One region of the Arthrobacter sp. KN11-1C genome, then DNA from elsewhere that is predicted to be linked to it. Evidence: riboswitches for the same ligand, from Rfam matches in the RefSeq annotation. Region 1 holds a riboswitch; each other region holds the start of a gene.
What was found. A riboswitch is a leader RNA that binds a small molecule or an ion and turns the genes downstream of it on or off. The one in region 1 is predicted to bind thiamine pyrophosphate.
Positions count from the first base shown of each region.

Region 2: another riboswitch for thiamine pyrophosphate. It lies ahead of thiO (glycine oxidase ThiO); the one in region 1 lies ahead of ACSBOX_RS01685 (ECF transporter S component).
Region 3: another riboswitch for thiamine pyrophosphate. It lies ahead of thiD (bifunctional hydroxymethylpyrimidine kinase/phosphomethylpyrimidine kinase); the one in region 1 lies ahead of ACSBOX_RS01685 (ECF transporter S component).

Region 1 covers NZ_CP197467.1:343,800-351,123, reverse strand. Annotated here, with positions in the region: gene ACSBOX_RS01710 (endonuclease domain-containing protein) at 1-54, shown strand, start outside; gene ACSBOX_RS01705 (UDP-N-acetylglucosamine 1-carboxyvinyltransferase) at 156-1,679, opposite strand; gene ACSBOX_RS01700 (GNAT family N-acetyltransferase) at 1,988-2,485, shown strand; gene ACSBOX_RS01695 (energy-coupling factor transporter transmembrane component T family protein) at 2,534-3,340, opposite strand; gene ACSBOX_RS01690 (ABC transporter ATP-binding protein) at 3,337-4,959, opposite strand; gene ACSBOX_RS01685 (ECF transporter S component) at 4,959-5,588, opposite strand; TPP riboswitch at 5,664-5,800, opposite strand; gene ACSBOX_RS01680 (NUDIX hydrolase) at 5,995-6,717, shown strand; gene ACSBOX_RS01675 (DUF4235 domain-containing protein) at 6,769-7,029, shown strand; gene mnhG (monovalent cation/H(+) antiporter subunit G) at 7,026-7,324, opposite strand, start outside.
Region 2 covers NZ_CP197467.1:1,366,407-1,373,730, reverse strand. Annotated here, with positions in the region: gene ACSBOX_RS06490 (DUF3107 domain-containing protein) at 1-187, shown strand, start outside; gene ACSBOX_RS06485 (hypothetical protein) at 233-535, shown strand; gene ACSBOX_RS06480 (4a-hydroxytetrahydrobiopterin dehydratase) at 633-965, opposite strand; gene ACSBOX_RS06475 (thiazole synthase) at 1,025-1,831, opposite strand; gene thiS (sulfur carrier protein ThiS) at 1,835-2,071, opposite strand; gene thiO (glycine oxidase ThiO) at 2,068-3,372, opposite strand; TPP riboswitch at 3,364-3,483, opposite strand; gene thiE (thiamine phosphate synthase) at 3,510-4,199, shown strand; gene ACSBOX_RS06455 (RNB domain-containing ribonuclease) at 4,237-5,751, shown strand; gene ACSBOX_RS06450 (DEAD/DEAH box helicase) at 6,039-7,324, shown strand, end outside.
Region 3 covers NZ_CP197467.1:1,805,968-1,813,291, forward strand. Annotated here, with positions in the region: gene ACSBOX_RS08470 (vitamin K epoxide reductase family protein) at 1-219, opposite strand, end outside; gene ACSBOX_RS08475 (Rne/Rng family ribonuclease) at 689-3,820, shown strand; TPP riboswitch at 3,969-4,065, shown strand; gene thiD (bifunctional hydroxymethylpyrimidine kinase/phosphomethylpyrimidine kinase) at 4,057-5,577, shown strand; gene rplU (50S ribosomal protein L21) at 5,999-6,307, shown strand; gene rpmA (50S ribosomal protein L27) at 6,368-6,631, shown strand; gene obgE (GTPase ObgE) at 6,775-7,324, shown strand, end outside.

The DNA of each region.
Region 1 (7,324 bases):
ATGGTTCTCCGGGAGATCCTGGCCATGCTGGAGCGTGGGCGCCCGCGTGTGTGAAGGATTCCGCTGGATCATTCTGCTGTACAAACCCGTTGAGCCCCACGACTCCGCGGGGCGCGAACCCGTCGTAGCGAATGATCCTGCAGAATCCGACGCCGTCAGTCCTGGAAGTACTCGATCTTGGCGCCAATCGTGTTGAGCCGCTCGGCCAGGTCCTCGTAGCCGCGCTCGATCACGTAGATGTTGCGCAACTCGGACGTGCCGCGGGCCGCCAGCATGGCCAACAGCAGGCAAGCTGCAGGCCGGAGTGCCGGGGGGCATCCGACTTCCGCGCCACGCCATTTGGTGGGCCCATTGACATAGATGCGGTGCGGATCGAGCAGTTGAACCTGGGCGCCAAGCTTGTTGAGCTCGGTCAGGTAGATCGCCCGGTTCTCGTAGACCCAGTCGTGGATCATGGTCTGGCCCTCGGCATTCCCGGCGATGACCGCGAAGAACGGCAAGTTGTCGATGTTGAGCCCGGGGAACGGCATCGGGTGGATCTTGTCCTCCGGTGCACGCAATCGCGATGGCTTGGTGGTGACATCCACCAGGCGGGTCCGCCCGTTGCGCGCGAAATACTCCCCGGAGATGTCGAGTTGCTGGCCCATCTGCTCAAGCGTGGCCAGTTCGATCTCCATGAATTCGATGGGGACCCGGCAGATGGTGACTTCCGAATTCGTCACGATGCCCGCGGTGATCAGGCTCATGGCCTCGATGGGGTCTTCCGACGGGAAGTACTCGATGTCGACGTCGATCGCCGGACGGCCCGTGATCTTGACGGTAGTTGTCCCGATGCCGTCGATCACCACGCCGAACCTCTGCAGGTAGAAGCAGAGGTCCTGCACCATGTAGTTGGGGCTGGCATTACGGATCACGGTGGTACCGCTGCGGTGCGCGGCAGCCATGATGGCGTTCTCGGTCACGGTGTCTCCGCGCTCCGTGAGCACGAACGTGCGGTTGTCGCCGTCGGCCGGCGGGGCCTGCACGGAATAGAAGCCGGACTTGGCCTCCACCGAGAGCCCGAACTGCCGCAACGCCTGCATGTGCGGTTCCACGGTTCGGGTTCCGAGATCGCAACCGCCGGCGTAGGGCAGTTGGTACGAGGCAGCCTCATCGAGGAGCGGGCCGAGCAGCATGATGACGCTGCGGGTTCGGCGTGCGGCTTCCACGTCCATGGAGGCGAGGTCCAGGGTTTCCGGGCGGCGGATGCGCAGATCGTTGCCGTTCAGCCAGGTGCATTCGACGCCGATGGAGGTCAAAACCTCGACGATCCGGTTGACTTCTTCGATCCGGGCAAGCCTGCGCAAGGTGGTGGTGCCGCGGTTGATGAGGCTCGCGCAAAGCAGTGCGACGCCGGCATTCTTGCTGCTGTTGACGTCCACCGAGCCGGAGAGCGTGCGTCCGCCTTCCACGCGCAAGTGGGTCATCTGCCGTTTTCCGACCTTGACGATGGTCCGCCCGAAGATCGACTCAAGGCGCTCAATCATGCGGAGGCTGAGATTCTGCTTGCCCTGTTCCATGCGGGCAATGGCGCTTTGGCTGGTGCCCAGTTCCGAGGCGAGCTGTCCCTGCGTCCAACCCTTTTCGCCGCGGGCGTCGCGAAGAAGGAGACCTACATGTTCGGCAGTGGGTTGAGTCATGATCAATAAATATCACAGATGGTCTATTGATCGGATATTTTGTGACGCAACACGCCGATTCGGCCGTATACTAGTCGCCTCGTGCGATATTTTCGCCCTCGGGTCTACGTTACGATGACCCGTGGTCGCAGGAGGACGGTTGCCGGAGGACGGCCACTCACGGGGTACAACGAACCGCGGGGTCAACAAAATTCCCCGCCGGGTTCCAGGCCACCGGACGCGCCAGGGGGTTGACAGGTTCCGGGCCGCCGCGGCAGGCTCTCTCGAGTGAGCCCCCCAGCGATGCGTCAGACCCCGCTTCGAGTTTCGTGAGCACGGAACTCAAAGCCGCGGTCCGCCCTGCCATAAGCAGCGACATCGCCCGCATCCTCGACGTCGAGGCCCAAGCGGGCCGTCCCCTTCCGGACCCGGGCAAGCTGGCGGCAGCCATCGACGACGACGCCCGCCTCGTACTGGTCGCTGGCACCCGCGGAACATCCGACGTCGGGGGCTTTCTTGGCTGGGGGAAGACCCACTTCTGGGGCTTTGACGAGGGGACGGCCCCCACGGGACAGTATCTGGGCGGCCTTACAGTGCGGCCGGATTATCGACGTAACGGCATCGGGACGGCCCTCACCCAAGCCCGGCTGGATTGGATCTGGCGCCGCGCGCCGGAAGCCTGGTACGTCGTCAACGCGTCCAACCTCGCGTCAATCGAACTTCATCGTCGATGGGGTTTCGCGGAGGTCGCCAGGGCGTCGAGATTCCACACGACAACGTTCGACGGCGGCGTCGGCATCCTCATGCGGGCGGCAAGACCCAAGTAACTCGCAGTTGTTGTCGTTATGAGGCGCCATAACGACAACAACTGTTAGTCAGTTGGGCTGCTTCAGCCAAACGAAGTGCCACGTCCCTGCCCATTGGGCCGCGAGCACGGCTGCGGCTGCGATGACCACCCCGCCGGCCAGAACCCAGACGTCCAGGCGGCTGTAGCTTGATTCGCGCGCCCACGTCCGCTGTCCGCCGCCGAAGCCCCGCGCCTCCATGGTCACGGCCAAGCGGGACGCCCGGCGGATCGCCTGGACCAGCAGCCCGAAGCTTTGGCCGAGCATGGCCTTGACCCGTTGCGGCGGGCTCCCGTGCGAGCCGACACCTCGCGCGCGCCGGGCCATGCCGATGGTCTGCCACTCCTCCGCCATGAGCCCCACGAGCCGCAGCGCGGCCAAGGTACCCAGGACAAAACGGTGCGGCAGTTTCGCCTTCTGCGCCAGCGCATCGGCAAGATCGGTGGGGTCGGTGCAACTCATCAGGAGGATGGCCGGAAGCGCTATGGCAAGGCCGCGCAGCATGAAGCCGACGCCCAGCTGGAGCGAGCCTTCGCTAATTGACCAGATCCCGACGTCGAGCAGTGTCCTGCCGCTGCCAGCCGACAGGATCGCCGTGCTCCAGCCGCCCAGCACCGCCGCGATGATCAGGGGCCACCCGCGCTGCCAGAGCAAGCGCACGGTAAGGCCTGCGAGCGGGAACAACGCCAGTTCGCCCAGGAGCGCCGTCGAAGCCGACACCAGGTCGATGGACAACGCCAGCACCAGGGTAATCAGGAAGACCGACACAAACTTGGCCAACGGATTGGCGCGTGTCAGGAGGGCATTGTTGCCGCGCAGGGTCAGGGCTTCCCTCATGCCGCACCTGCTTCCTGCCGGGCCCCGCCTTGGAAAGCAGGCTCGAGCCGCATCTCGGTGCCACCCAGGACGGAGCTGAATTCCTGGTCGTGGGTCACGGACACCACGGAGGTTCCTGCGTCGAGCAGTTCGGACAGGAACGAGGCAAGCTCGGCCCACGTGTTCGCGTCCTGGCCAAAGGTGGGTTCGTCCAGCACCAGGACGCGGGGGTGGGCGGCTAGCACCGTGGCCACGGATAGCCGCCGCTTCTCGCCCCCGGAGAGCGTGTACGGATTGGCGTCCACCAGATGCCGCAGGCGGAGCCGCTCCAGCAATTCGTCTACGCGCTCCTCGCCATGGCCAAGGTGATTGGGGCCGAACATGAGCTCGTCGAGCACGCGGCCGGTGACAAATTGGTGCTCGGGCTCCTGGAAGACCGTCCCGATGCGCGAGATCAACTGCTGGGCCTTCCACTTGAACGGGTCCGTGCCGGCGCCGTCGCTGAGCCCGACGGCGGCAACCACCGTGCCGGACACCGGCGCCAGTAGCCCCGCGAGGGTCAAAGCGAAGGTGGATTTTCCGGCGCCATTGGGGCCTGTGACGGTCAGTGCCTGCCCGGCGCGCACCTCGGCGTCGAGACCGGACTGCACGGGAAGCGGCGGGATCGTCGTGAAACCCCGGCGCCGCGACCGCTCACGGGACACCGCGAGCTCCCGGGTGGCGAGGAGCAACTCGCCGGCGTTCCGTGCCCCGGAGCTGCCCCCGGAACCGGCCGCAGTTCCCGAACGTGGCCGGGTGGCCGGGACGTACCCGGGGACCCAGACGCCCGCAGCAATGAGCATGTCCCTTGCTTGGACCAACACCGTCTCCGGATCGCCGTCCAGGAGAACCGCCGGCGTCGAGCCTTCCGTGGAGGAGGAACTGCCCGGCTGGAGCACCACGATCCGGTCCACGAGGTCTTTCCAGACGGAGACCCGGTGCTCCACCACCACCAACGTGGCGCCGGTCTTGTCGAGGCAGCGGCCCACGGCGTCGCGGACCTCCAGCACGCCCGCGGGGTCGAGGTTGGCGGTCGGCTCGTCCAGAAGGATCAGGCCCGGCCGCATCGCCAGGATACCGGCCAACGCAAGGCGCTGTTTCTGCCCGCCCGAGAGGGCCGACGTCGGGTGGTCGAGCGCAAAGTTGCCGCTGGCACTGCCACCGGCACTACGCCGCAGCCCGACGTCGTCGAGCGCTTCACCGACGCGCTTCCAAATCTCCTCCCGGGGCACGCAAAGGTTCTCGGCACCGAACGCGACGTCGTCGCCCAACCGGGAGAGCACCACCTGGGTTTCCGGGTCCTGCTGCATGAGTCCGGCACGGCCGCGCTGGGCCTTTGGCGAAACACCGTCCACGAGCAACGAGCCGGTCTCGTCGGCGTCGTCCCCTTCCTCGCCCAGCACGCCTGCCAGGGCATGCAGGAGCGTCGACTTGCCCGCGCCCGAGGGGCCGAGCAGCAGCACGCGCTCTCCCGGACGGATGTCCAGGTCCAGGGCGTGGATGGCCTGCGTGGTGCGGCCAGCGTGGCGCCAGCCCCAGCCTTGCGCGGAAATGGCGGCGGGTCGCACCACGGCAGAGGTGCCGGAATCAGGACTGGGCATCAGGAAAAGACGGGCTCCGAGGCGGCCTTGCGGGACGCGAACGCGCTCAGGACGCCGGTCCTTGCCAGGCCACGGGTAGCGATCCAGGACAGGCCTCCGGCAATGACGGCCCCGGAGATCGTGCAGAACACGATGTACGCGAGCTTGTCGACCGGTTCGTAGGCGATGTTCCAGCCCCACGGCAGGAAGGAGTCGTTCAGGCCGCAGAACAGGCCCGCGCCGGCACCGGCCAGCAGGGACACCGGCAGGTTGAACTTCTTGTACATGAAGGCCAGGAAGATGAGTTCCGCGCCAAGGCCCTGGAGCAGACCCGAGATCAGCACCGTGGTGCCGTACTGGTTACCCATGATGAGCTCGCTGGTGGCGGCCACAATTTCGCAGAAAATTGCCGCACCGGGCTTGCGGACGATGAGCATGCCCAGCACTGCCGGAATCATCCAACCGCCGGCGATCAGGCCGCCCAACGGAGGGTAACCGGCGGTCGCTGGGGTGACGACGAGAGCCATCTGGTCCCATGCCCAGAAGATCACGCCACCGGCGATGGAGATCAGCGCCGCCACGACAATGTCCACGACGCGCCAATTGTAGGCAGGCTTGGTGAGGCCCGTCCTTGCAGAAATACCAGTCATTTTGTCCTCCTGAGGAACAGGAGGGGAAAGTGTTCCCGGTTGCCTGCGAGCGGCTTCCGCCGCGCCGGTTCCGGACACTATGAGAACTCGACTCCCTTGCGCCGGTACTAGCCGGATCAGGTTCGAGGGTCTGCGGCTGTCCGCACTCTCAGCGCCCGTCCTCCGTGCCGCATTGCTGCGAGCCCGACGGCGGCGCTCCCCTGTCGTTATCAATCCACCCTTTTGGGCGTGGTTCAGTTTACACCTTGGCAGGGTTTCGAAGCCTGGACAAAGACGCGAACCGACGGATTCTGCTCGATCATTCGCCGGGTGGGCGCAGTCGGGCCCGGAATGGCGCGGGCGGCCACAGAAACTGGGAGAATGATCCAGCAGAATGTGACGCAGAAGCGCAGGCAAAGGAGCGGTCTTGGCAGGGATTGACGAAACGAACAGCACGGCCGAACCGAGACTCGCCGCGAGCGTGATCCTGGTCCGCGACGCCGCGGTTCCGGAGGGCTCCGAAGATGCGGCGCGCGCTTTGGAAGTGTTCGTCCAGCACCGGGTGAGCACGATGGACTTCGCCGCCGGAATGGTCGTTTTCCCCGGCGGCCGGGTGGACCAGGCGGACAGCTCCGGCTGGGACTTCGCGGACGACGTCGTCGAGCGGCACGCCGCCGCATGGCACCGGAGCAGCATCGCCGCCGAGCCCTCTTCCGCCCCGTTGAACGCCGGCCGCGTACTGGCGGCCGCACAGCGCGAGGTTTTCGAAGAGGCCGGGCTGAAACTCGACGCTGCCACCCTCCGTCCGTGGGCCAACTGGGTCACCCCGGCAGACCAGCCCAAGCGCTTCGACACCTACTTCTACCTTGCCTGCCCGGTTTCCGGTGCCGAGCCAAGGCACCAGACCACGGAAGCGTCATCCTCCCTGTGGATGCCGGTCCGCGCAATCCTTGATGCCGAAGCCGCCGGAACACTCAAGCTCATGCCGCCCACCTTGGTGCTGCTGGATGAGCTCCTCGCCCTCGGCACGATGGAAGCTGTGCTGGCCGAGAGCCGTGACATCGTTCCCGTGCGTCCAAACCCGGGGGCCCTGCAGGAGTTCTTCCGGCTGAGGCACCAGGCGCCATCCGATGCTCCGGAACTGCCCTGAAGTGGGGTTAGGCTGGGGACGGTCCTGTTTCCTCCCGCAAGGAGTCCCGGAATGAACTTCTTCTTCAAACTGCTCGGCACCGGCGTGAGCATCGGCGCAGGCTTTGCTGGCACCAAGCTCGTCAACGCCCTGTGGGAAAAAACCACGGGCAACAAGCCACCCAAGGGCAACGACGACATGGAAGCGAGCCTGCGTTCCGCCCTGACCTTCGCCCTGATTTCCGCCGCTGTCAGCGCCGTCATCCAGGTTGTCGCGGGCCGGGGTACGAAGCGCGCCATCTCGCACTTCGAAAAGACGCAGGACGTCGTCTAGGCGGACGGTCCGCCGTTAGCGCCCGCGCCCCCGCTATCCCGGGCGTCGCGGGCGTTGCCGCCATCCCGGACGCTCCCGCCGTCGCGCGTGCTCCCGGTGCGGGGCACTTCCGAAGCGGCTTCCTGGGCTTTCTCCGCTGCACGTTGACCGGCAGCCCGCAATACCACGGCCTCGAGTTCGTCTATGCTCAGCAGCTCGGGGTGGAGGTGCTTGGTCCGGTAGCCTGCGCGGCCCACCATGTGTGCGGACACGGGCACGGTCAGCAATTGGAAGATCCAGGCGACCGCCAGGATCG
Region 2 (7,324 bases), 1.0 Mb from region 1:
GATCGTGCTGGAGTCCGCTCTGGATGCCGAGGCTGTTGCCAAGATCGTGGGCGACGCCATTGCCAATGGAACGGACCTGCGCCTGACCGACGAAAAAGGCCGCCAGGTCATCGTTCCCGGCAACGTCCTCGGATACGTGGAAATCGGCGCCGAGGAAGTACGCCGGGTCGGCTTCGGCGCGCTCTAAGCTTTTACACAAGAACACCAGAACACCAGCGAGCCAGGAGTCCGCATGCTCTCACTTGTCATCGTGGCGCTAGCCACCATCGCCTCGGGCTTCGTTGTCTGGGGAACTGACAAACGCCGTGGCACGTACGGAATCACCCTGCCCGCCGGCGTTTCGGTGGCCGTCGCCATGCTGAGTTGGATGATCTTCATCCAACTTGGCTTTGGCTACCAGCCTGGCGTGACGTGGATCCCCTGGGTCCTGCCCATCATTCTGGGTACCGTGGCGGCAGCGGCGGCCTCGTACTTCCTGGGCCACCACCGGGCCCGGCACGACACCGCCCAGCTGACCGCGGCGCTGCGACTCTAACCGGCGCTGCCCAAACGGGCCGGCGACACTCAAAGAGAACGGCGACTCCCGTATCCGGGCGTCGCCGTTCTGTTTGCGTGTCGCGGACAAATGTGGCTCAGGGTAGAGCTTCAGGTTTGGCAACCGCCCCGGCTTCCTTGGCTGCTCCGCTGACGCTCTGAGCTGCCCGGACGTCGCGTTGCGTCACCTCGCTCCCGGCGTCGTGGGAGGTGTAGCGGATGGACACCCGGTTGTACCGCCAGTCAAGGTCCGGGTGGTGGTTCTGCTGCTCGGCGATGCGCCCGACGGCGGCAATCAGCTTGAGTGCGGCAGCCGACGTCGGGCATTTATAGACCGTGACGAGGCCGCCCAGGCGGTACCGCCAGTCCGGCAATTCCGCCAAGGCATCGTCGATCGCGGACTTGGTGAGGATGTCATCCTTGCCGGCCATGGGAGCTCCTTCGCTGACACTGGATTCACAGGAATCCGCCAATGGCCGGCAGAAACCCGCTAGAGGAACTCTGCCCGGCCCTCCATGGCCGAGGACGCCAGCGCATGTTCCCGGCGCGGGATCCGGCCCGCCTGCTTCGCCAGCCTACCGGCGATGACCGCGTGTTTGAAGGCCTCGCCCATCTGCACCGGGTTCTGCGCACGGGTCACCGCCGTGGCGAGCAGCACGGCGTCGCAACCGAGCTCCATCGCCAGGGCGGCGTCGGACGCAGTGCCGATGCCGGCGTCGAGCACTACCGGCACCGAAGCGCGGGACACAATCAACTCGATGTTGTGGGGATTCAGGATGCCCAAGCCGGTGCCGATAGGCGCGCCCAAGGGCATCACCGCTGTTGCTCCGAGGTTTTCCAGTCGGAGCGCCAGCACGGGGTCGTCGTTGGTGTAGGCGAAGACCTTGAAGCCGCGGTCCACGAGTTTCTCCGTTGCATCCACCAATTCCACGGCGTCGGGCAGCAGCGTCTGCTCGTCGGCGATGACCTCGAGCTTGACCCAATCCGTTTCCAAGGCCTCCCGGGCAAGTTCAGCTGTCATGACAGCATCCTTGGCGGTAAAACAACCGGCCGTGTTGGGCAGGACCCGGATACCGTGGTCCACGAGCAACTGGAACAGCGAACCTGTTTCCGTCGGTGAGTACCTCCGCATGGCAACGGTGGTGAGTTCCGTGCCGGAGGCCAGCAAGGCCGCGCCCAGGCCGTCCAGGCTCGGGGCTCCGCCGGTCCCCATGATGAGGCGCGAGCCGAACTCAACCCCGTCGATCACCAGGGCGTCTGTCCGGGTGCTTGCTGCTTGCGTGCTTGATGCGGTCATGGTTCAGCCTCCCTGTACTGCGGTAACGATTTCGAGTTCGTCGCCCTCTGCGAGCGCGGTGGCAGCCCATTGGCTGCGCGGCACCACTTCGGAATTGCGTGCGACGGCGACTCCGATCTTGCGTCCGTCGGCCGCCTGGCCGCTGGGGTCCACAAGCCGTCCGGTGATGTGGCTGACGAGTGTGGTCACGGACGCGCCGTCGCCCAGCGTGTGGTCTGTGCCGTTCAATTTGATGTTCATGCGTGGTCCTTCGGAAGGGGATTTGGGGTGTCGGCCGAGGGGCCGCCTGTGGATGCCCTCGCTGCTGAGAGCGGGCGGGAGAAGCGGTCCGGGCGGAATTTGTTCCACCGCGGATCGGCGTTGCCATCCATGAGTCCGACGCAGATTTTCGCCGCTGCCGGGGTGAGGAGCACGCCGTGCCGGAAAAAGCCGCTGGCCACGATGAGGCCCGGCACGGTTCCTTCGCGACCTTCGACGCGGCCCAGCAGCGGTGCGTTGTCCGGTGTGCCGGGGCGGGCACGGGCGGTCGCCTCGAGGAGTTCCAGTTCGGCAACAGCCGGAACCAGTACCTGGGCGTCGCGGAGCAATTGGTACACGCCGCCGGCTGACACCGGGTTGGATCCTCCCCCGGACGCCGACAAACCGTCTTCGCGTTGCGTTGCGCCGATCACCACGGTCCCGTCGCCGCGGGGAACGATATACACGGGCACTCCGCGCACCATCCCACGGACGGTGGCGGTGACAAGGGGTTGCAGGTGCTCCGGGACGCGCAGCCTCAGTATGTCGCCGTACACGGGACGCAGTGGCAGCGACAATCCATCCGGCAGGCCGTTCAAGCGGGCAGCATCCAGTCCGTTGGCCACCACTGTTTCGGCTGCGAGGATTTTGGCGCCCGAACCGAGCACCGCCCCGACGACGCGCCCTTCCTCCCATAGGAGGCCCGCCGCTGTGTCGTGGACCGCAAACCCGTCCCCGGCCCCCGCGATCCAGCTCGAATCGCCGGGCTGGTGGTCTGCCAAGGCACCGAGAATCGCGGCCGAGAGCCGGCGCGGATCCACTTGGTGATCGCCCGGGATATCGAAAGCACAGGAAATCTGCGGGCTCAAGAGCGGCTCGCGCTCCCGCGCCTCGCGCAACGGGACGGATTCCACCACCAGGCCATGGGCGAGCTGGACGTCACGAAGGTCGGCGAGCGCCCGGCGGTCCGCGGCGTCCGCACCGACGGCGAGGGTCGGCGTCGTGCGGTAACCCGTGCCGCGTCCGGCACTGGAGGCGGTCACATTGCGTTCGAAGTCCGGCCACAGCGCCGAGGATTCGAGCATGAGCTCCAGGAGGTCCTCTTCCTGGTAGTGGAGTTCACTGACGGGCGCCAACATGCCGGCCGCCGCAAAGGTGGCACCGCTCGCCGGTGCGGGATCGATCAGGGCAACCGAGCGGCCGGAGCTGCGGGCTTCCCACGCGATGCCCAGGCCGATGACGCCGCCCCCGATCACCGCCACATCCGCGTGCAGGGGCCCGTTCCGGGTGTTTGCTTTTTCCATGGAGTCCTTCCCTACGCCGGTACTAGCCGGATCAGGTCAAGCGGTCGGCGCTGAAGCCCTCTCAGCCGCGCGGCGATTGTGACCGCCGCCGCGGCTCCCGCGGTACCAGCCCAGTTTAGAGGAACTACTCTGTTTCCATGACCCAGCACGATGTCCACACCACCGCCCGCCTGTACCTCTGCACCGACGCCCGCAAGCAACAGGGTGATTTTGAGCAATTCGTCGATGCCGCGTTCGAGGGCGGCGTGGACATCATCCAGCTGCGTGACAAGACCATCGAAGCCGCCGAGGAACTGGAACTCCTGGAGATCCTGCAGGCCGTCGCGCACCGTCACGGCCGTCTCTGGGCAGTCAACGACCGCGCGGACATAGCTTCCCTCTCCGGCGCACCGGTGTTCCATATCGGCCAAAAGGACATCCCGCTGCGCTCGGCCCGGAAGCTGCTCCACGACCCCGCCATCATCGGCCTCTCCACGCACACTCCGGAACAGATTGACGCAGCCATCGCCGCGTCTCCCGGCCGCAGCGGACTGGACTACTTCTGCGTCGGGCCAGTGTGGGCCACTCCCACCAAGCCGGGACGCTCCGCCGTCGGGCTCGATTTGGTGAAGTATGCCGCCAACGCGGTGAAGCAGGCAGACGCCGAGACAGTCGGCGGCGTGGTGCTCCCCTGGTTCGCGATCGGGGGCATCGATCTGGGCAACGTCGAAGAGGTGGTGGAGGCCGGGGCAAGCCGCATCGTGGTGGTCCGCGCCATCACCGAGGCAGAGGATCCGACGGCGGCAGCCCAGGCACTCCTGGCCGCCCTCGACGCCGCGGCGGCCTAGCGAGACGCCGAAAGATTTTGGAGTTACCCTGACTTTCGTGTCACATCAGCGGATAGCCCCGAATGTCAGTGAAACGTCGAACCAGCTTGCGGAAGCACTGGCTGCGCTTCGGACTGAACTCGAGCTGCCTGCAGGCTATCCCGCTGAAGCGCTGCGCGACGCCGAAGCGGCGGTTTCCGGACACACCCTGCCGGTGCAGGACCTCACCGACGTTCCGTTCATCACGATCGACCCGGCCTCTTCCACGGATCTCGACCAGGCGCTCTTCATAGACCGCTCCGGCGATGGTTACAGGGTCCTCTACGCCATCTCCGATGTGCCCTCCTTCGTGCCCCCGGGAGGCGCGCTCGACGCCGAAACCCGCCACCGCGGTCAAACGTTCTATGCCCCGGACGGCCGCATACCGCTGCACCCCGAGATCATCAGCGAACACGCCGGAAGCCTGTTGGCCGGGCAGACGTGCGGCGCGTTCGTGTGGGACTTCGAACTCGACGCCGAAGCGGAGTTCCGTACCGTCTCCGTGCGTCGGGCAAGCGTACGCAGCCGCGCCAAGCTCAACTACAAGGGCGTGCAGGCGGAGATCGATTCCGGCGCGGCCGATCCCGTCCTCCAGCTCCTCAAGGAGGTCGGGCTCAAACGGGTGGAACTCGAACGCCGCCGCGGCGGAGCCAGCCTGAACATGCCTGAGCAGGAAATCGTGCAGCTGCCCGACGGCGAGGGGTACAGGATCGTCGCAGCGCCCTCGCTGCCGGTGGAGGACTGGAACGCCCAGATTTCGCTCATGACCGGGATGGCAGCCGCCCAGCTGATGCTCGACGGCAAAGTAGGAATCCTGCGGACCATGCCCGCCCCCGACGAGCGTTCGTTGCTCCATTTCAAACGGCAAACCGGGGCACTTGGCAAACCCTGGACCGAGGGGACCAGCTATGGCGAGTACCTGCGGAGCCTCGACGCCAAGGACCCCCGGCAACTGGCCATCCTCCATTCGGCGGGGCTGCTTTTCCGTGGTGCCGGCTACACGCCTTTCGACGGCGAGGTCCCGGACAGCGTGATGCAGTCCGCCATCGGCGCACCGTATGCCCACACCACCGCGCCGTTGCGCCGGCTGGTCGATCGGTTTGTCCTGGTCATCTGCGAAGCGCTCAGCAATGGAACCGAGATACCAGCATGGGCCCGGGATGCTTTGCCGAGCCTGCCCGAGATCATGGCGTCATCCGACCAGCTGGCCGCGAAGATGGAGCACTTGGCCTTGGACACGGTGGAGGCAGCGCTCCTGGTCAACCACATCGGACAGGAATTCGACGCCGTGGTGATTTCCGGATCGAAGCCCGCCAAAAACAACGGGAACGGCAACGGGAACAGCCACAACGGCAACAACGAGAACGGCAACGGGAACGGAGCCCAGCACGGCCCCTACGGCGTCGTGCAGATCGCCGAGCCCGCGGTCACCGCTCGTTGCGACGGCGAAATGGAGTCCGGAACGAAGGTCCGCGTGAAACTGCTCGACGCGGACATTGCCACCCGCCAAATCACCTTCGAGCTGCTCCCGTAGCGCACTTCGTCCGCGGGGCCGGGACCGTGATCCGGGGTTTATTGTCCCCAGACGCTAGACTGTGTAAGTAGTAATGGATGCCCGGTCGTTGATTCAGTTCATTTTTTGACATCAACAAGCCCGCCCCTACGCGATCTTGAGATACACCAGCTGGTCCCCAGTGCCAGTATTTAGATAGCCCGCGATCGGCTTCCACTGGATTTGCTTGCGCCCATCCGTGCTCCGGAACGGCCCTGCCACAACCGTTGAGCACGCAGCGCAGCCCAAATGAATAAGGAAACTCCACTGTGAGTGAATTGCACACCCATGAAGTTCTGACCGACGGAACCGAAACGATCGAACCCGAGGAAACCATTTCCTCGGACGAAACACCCCACGAGATCGCGGAAAAGACGTTCGCCGACTACAACGTCCGCGCCGACATCGTCGAATCCCTCGCCGACGCCGGAATCACCCACCCATTCCCCATCCAGGCCATGACCCTCCCGGTCGCCCTGGGCGGCCACGACATCATCGGCCAAGCCAAGACCGGTACCGGAAAGACCCTCGGCTTCGGCATTCCGGCGCTGCAGCGCGTCGTCGGACCGGGCGACGCCGGCCACGAGAAGCTCGCAGTCCCGGGTGCGCCCCAGGCCCTCGTGATTGTTCCCACCCGCGAACTCGCCGTCCAGGTGGCAAACGACCTCCAGACGGCATCCCGGAAACGAAACGCCCGCATCGCCACCATCTATGGCGGCCGCGCTTACGAGCCCCAGATCGAAGCCCTGCAAAAGGGCGTGGAGGTTGTTGTCGGCACTCCCGGCCGCCTGATCGACCTGTACAAGCAGAAGCACCTGAACCTGAAGAACGTTCGCATGGTGATTCTCGACGAAGCAGACGAGATGCTCGACCTCGGCTTCCTTCCCGACGTCGAGACCCTCATTGCCGGCACACCCGCGGTCCGCCAGACCCTCCTCTTCTCGGCCACCATGCCTGGCCCGGTCATCGCCATGGCCCGCCGCTACATGACGCAGCCCACGCACATCCGTGCCGCCGACCCGGACGACGAAGGCCTGACGAAGCGCGACATCCGGCAGCTCATCTACCGTGCCCACAGCATGGACAAGGTCGAGGTCGTCGCCCGCATCCTGCAGGCCCGCGGCCGCGGCCGGACCATCATCTTCACCAAGACCAAGCGCACCGCGGCCAAGGTTGCCGAGGAACTCGTGGACCGCGGCTTCGCGGCCGCCGCCATTCACGGTGACTTGGGCCAGGGCGCCCGCGAGCAGGCACTCCGCGCCTTCCGCAACAACAAAGTGGACGTCCTCGTAGCCACCGACGTCGCCGCCCGCGGCATCGACGTCGATGACGTCACGCACGTGATCAACTACCAGTGCGTCGAAGACGAAAAAATCTACTTGCACCGCGTTGGCCGCACCGGCCGCGCAGGCAACAAGGGCACGGCCGTGACGTTCGTCGATTGGGACGACATGCCTCGCTGGGGCCTGATCAACAAGGCGCTGGGACTGAGCTACCCGGAGCCCGTGGAAACCTACTCTTCGTCGCCGCACCTTTTCGAGGAACTGGACATCCC
Region 3 (7,324 bases), 1.5 Mb from region 1:
CGGGTCGATGAGGACCTGCAGCTTTTCGAGCACGAGCGCCCCGGATGCAAGCCACGCTATGGCACCGGTGGCGAGGAGCAGCCACGCAAAGGGGCGGTCGCGGACCATGCGCGGCAATGCGGTGTCCGCGGCGTTCTTCCCGTCGGGCGTTTTCGCGTTCTCCTGCCGGAGGGATCGGGCATCGTTGTTGGCCAGGTTCGGGCTGGCGGGGCTCGGCATGGTTGGCTGTCCTTTTCTGGGAGGCCCGGCGCGGAACCGGGGAGTGCTCTTGGGAGGATTCTAGCCGCGGCGGCTGGAGGACGCGTCCAGCGAGGGCGACGGCACGGAAGGTTTCAGGGCGTGCTTCCTGCCGGGAGTGCGGGCGTGTGAGAGAATGAACATGGCCGGAAGCCGATCCACATGCGGAATCCGGTCCGGTATCTTGTTCCCAAGACCGCCAGTCATATGCAGGGCATGCCCAGGATCCAATGATCCGCGGAAGCGCCGCAGTGGCAATGGACGGCACCTGGTTGTGTTGTTAGAACAACGGGTTTGGAGCGAAGCCGGCTTTCCGTGGATGCCGCACCCCCATGCTGGTGCGAACCGGAAAGAACACTACTGACTTCTGTCAACGCCTGCGGGTTTTGACAATATTGCCCCTCTGGGCACCGGATGTGGCGGTTGCGCAAGGGCAGGAGTGTTGCCACATATGGATAATGAGCAAGTTGTAGCCGCCGCCGAAGATGCGGCGTCCGCTGAGACCACTGAAGCACCCAAGAAGGTCACCCGCACCCGCCGCAAGGCGGCGCCGAAGACGGTCGCCGCGGACGCGACCCCCGTTGAGCCGCTCGCTGCGGACGCAACCCCCGACGCCGGAGCTGCCGCAGCCACCGTTGAGCCGCTCGCCGAGTCGGTGGACACCGAAGAGCCCAAGGCTCCTGTCCGGCGCAGCAGGTCGCGCAAGAAGGTCGAAACTCCCGAACCGTTGCCCGGTTTCGCCGAAGAAGCTTCCACCGGAGGCGGCGAGGCACCGGATGCTGCCGTCGTCGTACCTGAAGTAGCCGCAGAGGCCGAAACTGCCCCCGAAAAGCCGGTCCGCCGTCGTCGTACGACGAAAGCCAAGAGCACCGAGCCCGTTGCCGAAGAAGCAGTGGTCGAAGCTCCGGTTGCGGAAGTTGTGCCCGAGGAAGCAAGTGAGGAAACGGCTGAGGAGCCGGCCGTCGAGGCGGAAGCCGCAAGCCCGATCGCTTCGCTGTTCCTGGAGCCGGCCTCCGTCACGTCCATGCTCTTCCAGGCGCCGGATTTGAGCGCCGTCCCCCGTCCGGCCGTGGTCGAAGAAGAACCGCGGGCCGAGGCCGAGGAAGTTTCCGAGGACAACGAACTGGACGAATCCGGAAGCCGCCGTCGGCGTCGCAGCCGTGGCCGTCGTGGACGCCGGGGGACCGAGCGTGATGAAGCCGCGGGAGAAGAAACCGCCGCGGAATCCGAGGACGAGGCAGAAGCCGGTACCGAGGAAGTCCTCGAAGAAGGCGTGACCTCCCGCCGTCGCCGTCGCCGTCGCCGTGGCGATCAGGACCTGGAGCTGACAGGTGGCGGGGACGACGATCCCCCCAACACGGTCACCCGTGTCCGCGCTCCGCGCCCGCACGTCGAGTCCACCAGCAGTTCGGACCGTGTCACGAGCGTCAAGGGCTCCACCCGCCTTGAAGCCAAGAAGCAGCGCCGCCGCGAGTCCCGCGAGACCGGCCGCCGCCGCCAGGTCATCACCGAGGCCGAATTCCTGGCCCGCCGTGAGTCCGTCGACCGCCAGATGATCGTTCGCCAGCGCGACGACAGGATCCAGATCGGTGTCCTCGAAGACGGCGTGCTCGCGGAGCACTTCGTGTCCAAGACCCAGCAGGATTCCCTCATCGGCAATGTCTATCTGGGCAAGGTCCAGAACGTGCTTCCGTCGATGGAAGCGGCATTCGTCGACATCGGACGCGGCCGCAACGCAGTGCTCTACGCCGGTGAAGTCAATTGGGATGCCGTCACCCTGGAAGGCAAACCGCGCCGCATTGAAAATGCGCTGAAATCAGGCGATTCCGTGCTGGTCCAGGTGACCAAGGACCCCGTGGGCCACAAGGGCGCGCGCCTGACGAGCCAGATTTCGCTTCCCGGCCGGTACCTCGTGTACGTGCCCGGCGGTTCAATGACCGGCATCTCCCGCAAGCTGCCCGACGTCGAGCGCAACCGCCTGAAGAAGATCCTCAAGGATCGCCTCCCGGAGAACGCGGGCGTCATTGTCCGCACGGCCGCCGAAGGTGCTTCCGAGGAAGAGCTGACGCACGATATCAACCGCCTGCGGGCCCAGTGGGAAGGCATCGAAAGCCAGTCCACGTCCACCAAAATCCTGGCCCCGGAGCTCCTGTACGGCGAACCGGACCTCACCATCAAGGTTGTCCGCGACGTCTTCAACGAGGACTTCTCCAAGCTGATCGTCTCCGGCGACGAAGCCTGGGACACCATCGAGGCCTATGTCACGTACGTGGCGCCGGACCTGGTGGGACGCCTTGAGAAGTGGACCTCGGACCAGGACATCTTCTCGGCCTGGCGCGTGGACGAGCAGATCCACAAGGCGCTGGAACGCAAGGTCTTCCTGCCCTCCGGTGGTTCGCTCGTGATCGACCGCACCGAGGCCATGACGGTTGTCGACGTCAACACCGGGAAGTTCACCGGCAGCGGTGGCAACCTCGAGGAAACCGTCACCAAGAACAACCTTGAGGCTGCCGAGGAAGTGGTTCGCCAGTTGCGCTTGCGCGACATCGGCGGAATCATCGTCATCGACTTCATCGACATGGTCCTGGAATCCAACCGCGACCTCGTATTGCGCCGCCTGGTCGAGTGCCTCGGCCGGGACCGCACCAAGCACCAGGTCGCGGAAGTGACGTCCCTTGGTTTGGTCCAGATGACCCGCAAGCGCATGGGCACGGGCCTGCTTGAGGTCTTCGGCGAGCAGTGCGAGACGTGCGCAGGGCGCGGAATCGTCACGCACGACGAGCCTGTCGAGCACCGTCGGGCAAACGTAGTGGCAGCCGAACACCACCACCCGCGCACTGAGTCACAGCCGGCCGTCCGCCCGGAGCAGCGCAAGCGCCGCCGCGGCAGGGGCACGGGCCAGGGAACTGCCGAACTCCCGGTCGCCCCTCCGGTGCCCGTCCACACGGTGGAATCCACTGATCCGAACCGCCAGGCAGCCACCCGCGCCGCCCTTGCCACCATCGCGGCGGCAGCCCACGCTGCCCACCTGCACGACGACGAGCTCCACCACGCGGCGGAATTGCTCGCTGACGGGCACCTAGCCGAAGCAACTCCGGCAGCCCCGGCCGCCCCGGCTCCTGCCGCTGCATCGGGTGGAGAGGAACGTTCGAAGCCTGTGCTGCGATTCGGCGGCGAGGAAGTGGCGTTGCCCTTCGTCCACCACGAAGAGGAACCTGCAAGTGGCGCACCGGCCATGAGCCTGGATCTGTTGGCTCAGGCGTTCGCGGGACTCGGAGAAGCACCCGGCACCGCCCCGGCAGCCACGGAAGCCCAGGAATCCCCAGCAGGGGCCCGCGTGGGCGTTGCAAGCGGGGAATCTCCGGACTCGGGTCTGCGTGGACGCCGAGGGCGCCGCAACCGCAGTGCCAGCCGTGCCCAGGGTGCCGCCAACGCCACCAACGTCGAGCACCACGAGGTCGCTGTGGCTGCCTCCGGTGGGGCCGCACACGAGGCCAAGGCACCGGACGCTGCACCGGCCAAGTCGGCTCCGGCAGCCGAACCGATCATTCTCGGAGTCGGCGTGCCGAAGTCCGAACTCTAAACGCAGTACCCTGCCCGAAGCCCCGGCCGTTTCCACCCTCGTGGAAACGGCCGGGGCTTCTGCGTTTCCGGCTGATTCACCGGATCCCCGCACGGTGCGGTTGCATTGGGCGATTTCAGCGGGCGAGGTGTCATCCGGGTTAAGCTAAGGGACTGACACGGGGTGCCGCGCACCAAGCCGGCTGAGACCAAACCCGTTGAACCTGTCCGGTTAGCACCGGCGAAGGGATGTCTCGTATGACTGTTTCGGCGCAATCAGCCGTCTACCCGCTCAAGGCTGTCCAGAACCCCATCCCCAGGGTCCTCAGCATTGCCGGCTCGGATCCCTCGGGTGGCGCCGGAATCCAAGCCGACCTGAAGAGCATCGCGGCCAACGGCGGCTACGGCATGGCCGTCATCACGGCCCTCACTGTACAAAACACGCAAGGAGTCACTGCCGTCCATGTGCCTCCCGTGGAGTTCCTGAGGCAGCAATTGGATGCCATCAGCGACGACATCATTGTTGATGCCGTCAAAATCGGCATGCTCGGGGACGCCGCGGTCATCCACGAGGTCCGCCGCTGGCTCGGCGAGGTGCGCCCCGCCGTCGTCGTGCTGGATCCGGTGATGATCGCCACCAGTGGAGACCGGCTCCTCGCGGAATCCGCTGAAACCGCGCTGCGGGAACTTCTGCCCCTCGCCGACTTGGTGACCCCCAACCTTCCCGAACTGGCCATGCTGCTTGGCGAAGCTGAGGCGACCGACTGGGCATCGGCGTTGGAGCAAGGCAAACGACTGGCAGCTGCCTGCGGAAACACCGTCCTGGTGAAGGGCGGCCATCTGCAGGGAGCGGGCTGCCCCGATGCCTTGGTCAACACCGGGGGAGTCCTGAGCCAGGACGTGGTGGAATTCGCCGGCCAACGTGTGGAGACCCGCAACAGCCACGGCACGGGATGTTCCCTGTCGTCGGCGATGGCGACGGCCAAGGCGCGGCTCGGCGATTGGGAATCTGCCTTGCGCGTGGTCAAGCCTTGGCTCCAGGAGGCGCTGACCCAGTCCGGGGTGCTGGAAGTGGGGAAGGGCAACGGGCCGATCCATCATTTCCACGCGCTTCAGCAAGAGCTGCGGCCGGGGGATTTCGCCGTCCGGATGTGGGACGCCGCCCAATCGGAACTTGCGGCCATTTATGGCCTGGACTTCATCCAGCATTTGCAAACCGGTGGCCTCAGCGAAGCGCAGTTCAGCTATTACCTGTCGCAGGATGCCCTTTATCTCAACGGCTATTCCAGGGTCCTGGCCAGGGCAAGCGCCCTCGCCCCCAGCGAAAACGAACAGCTGTTCTGGGCCCGCGGCTCGCAGATGTGCCTTGAAGTCGAGTCCGAGCTGCATCGGAATTGGCTCAGCGGACGCCAGGTAAGCGAAAAGCAAGGCCCCGTCACGAAGGCCTACGTCGACCACTTGCTCGCGGCGTCTGCGTCGGGCAGCTATGCCGTGCTGTTGGCTGCCGTGCTGCCCTGCTACTGGTTGTACGCCGAGGTGGGACAGCAGCTCCACCATGGCTATCTTCAGGCCGGAGCGTCGGACGAGCACCCTTATGCCGACTGGCTGCGCACTTATGCGGACGAGGCGTTCGCCGAGGCCACCCGCAAGGCGATCGACATCACGGATGCCGCCGCGAGGGCCGCTTCTCCTGCCGAGCGCACGGCCATGATGGAGGCATTCTCCGAATCCTGCCGCTATGAAACTGCGTTCTTCGATGCCCCAAGGCTGCATGCTTGAACCCGTTTCCCGGTGCGTAAGGATGGGATATCGGGGCCTTTCCGGCGGACGCCGCAGCGTGTCGGCGTGAGGATCCAAGCTTTTCCCGGTCGGCAGGGTAAGGTGGACGGGCACGGTACCGGATGGCGGCATAGCCAGTCTGTGGCAGCCATCACGTGGCAGCCTCCGGACCTGGCCTCATTTGCAGCCGAAGGCGAAACTAGCGTAATCTAGATCTTCGGTGCTTACGCCAACACTTGGGTTATGCCCCTAGAGACCTTTCATTTGGAATTGACATTTCACTTGGATTTGTTCGAGGGATGACTCATGGATTCCGTACCGGAGTCCACGGCGTTGAGGCACAGCGTGAACCAGGCCCGTTTTCGGATCGGGGTTCCGCACGCAAATTTAGTAATAAACGTCGAGAGAAGTGAGTGCCCAAGTGGTGTACGCGATTGTCCGCGCAGGCGGCCGCCAAGAAAAGGTTTCCGTTGGAGACTACGTAACCCTGAACCGCGTCCCCGGTGGAGCCGGCAGCACCCTTGAGCTGCCCGCACTGCTCCTGGTGGACGGTGACAAGGTCACCTCCGCTGCTGCGGATCTGGCCAAGGTCAAGGTTACGGCTGAGATCCTCGAAGACCTCCGTGGTCCGAAGATCGTCATCCAGAAGTTCAAGAACAAGACCGGCTACAAGAAGCGCCAGGGTCACCGTCAAGAACTGACCAAGATCAAGATCACCGGTATCAAGTAACCACTGGTTGCTGTTCAGGTTTTCAACAGATTCCCCAGAATTTAAAGGCAGGCATTTCAAATGGCACATAAAAAAGGCGCGAGCTCCACTCGCAACGGTCGTGACTCCAACGCCCAGTACCTCGGCGTGAAGCGCTTCGGTGGCCAGGTCGTTTCCGCAGGCGAGATCATCGTCCGCCAGCGCGGCACCCACTTCCACCCGGGCGCCGGCGTCGGCCGCGGTGGCGACGACACCCTGTTCGCCCTGCAGGCAGGTGCGGTTGAGTTCGGTACTCGCCGTGGCCGTCGCGTAGTGAACATCGTTGCTGCTGCAGCTGCAGAGTAAAAACACGTTCTGAACGGGTGGAGCGGGCCGTATGGCCCGCTCCACCTGTCTTTTTAACCGCACTAGAATTTACTAGGGCGGGCGGCGGCGCATGAGCCCGCAACGCGCATTCAAGCAGTAATTTCCACAAAGAGGAGAAACACGTGGCGACCTTCGTAGACCGGGTAGTACTTCACGTATCCGGCGGAACAGGCGGCCACGGCTGTGTCTCTGTTAAGCGCGAGAAGTTCAAGCCGCTCGGCGGACCCGACGGCGGCAACGGCGGCAATGGCGGCGACGTCATCCTGCGCGTCGATGCCCAGACCACCACTTTGCTTGATTACCACCACGCTCCGCACCGCCACGCGACCAATGGCGGCCCCGGCATGGGCGACTGGCGCGGTGGCAAGAACGGTGAAACCCTTGTGCTTCCCGTCCCGGACGGCACCGTGATCAAGACCAAGGACGGCGTCGTCCTCGCCGACCTCGTCGGTGAAGGCACCGAGTTCGTCGCCGCCGCAGGCGGCCTGGGCGGCCTCGGTAACTCGTCGTTGTCTTCCCAGAAGCGCCGGGCACCGGGTTTCGCCCTCCTCGGCATCGAAGGCGAGTCCAGCGACATCGTCCTGGAACTGAAGTCCATTGCGGACATCGCGCTGGTTGGCTTCCCCTCCGCAGGCAAGTCGAGCCTTGTCGCGGCGATGTCGGCGGCTCGGC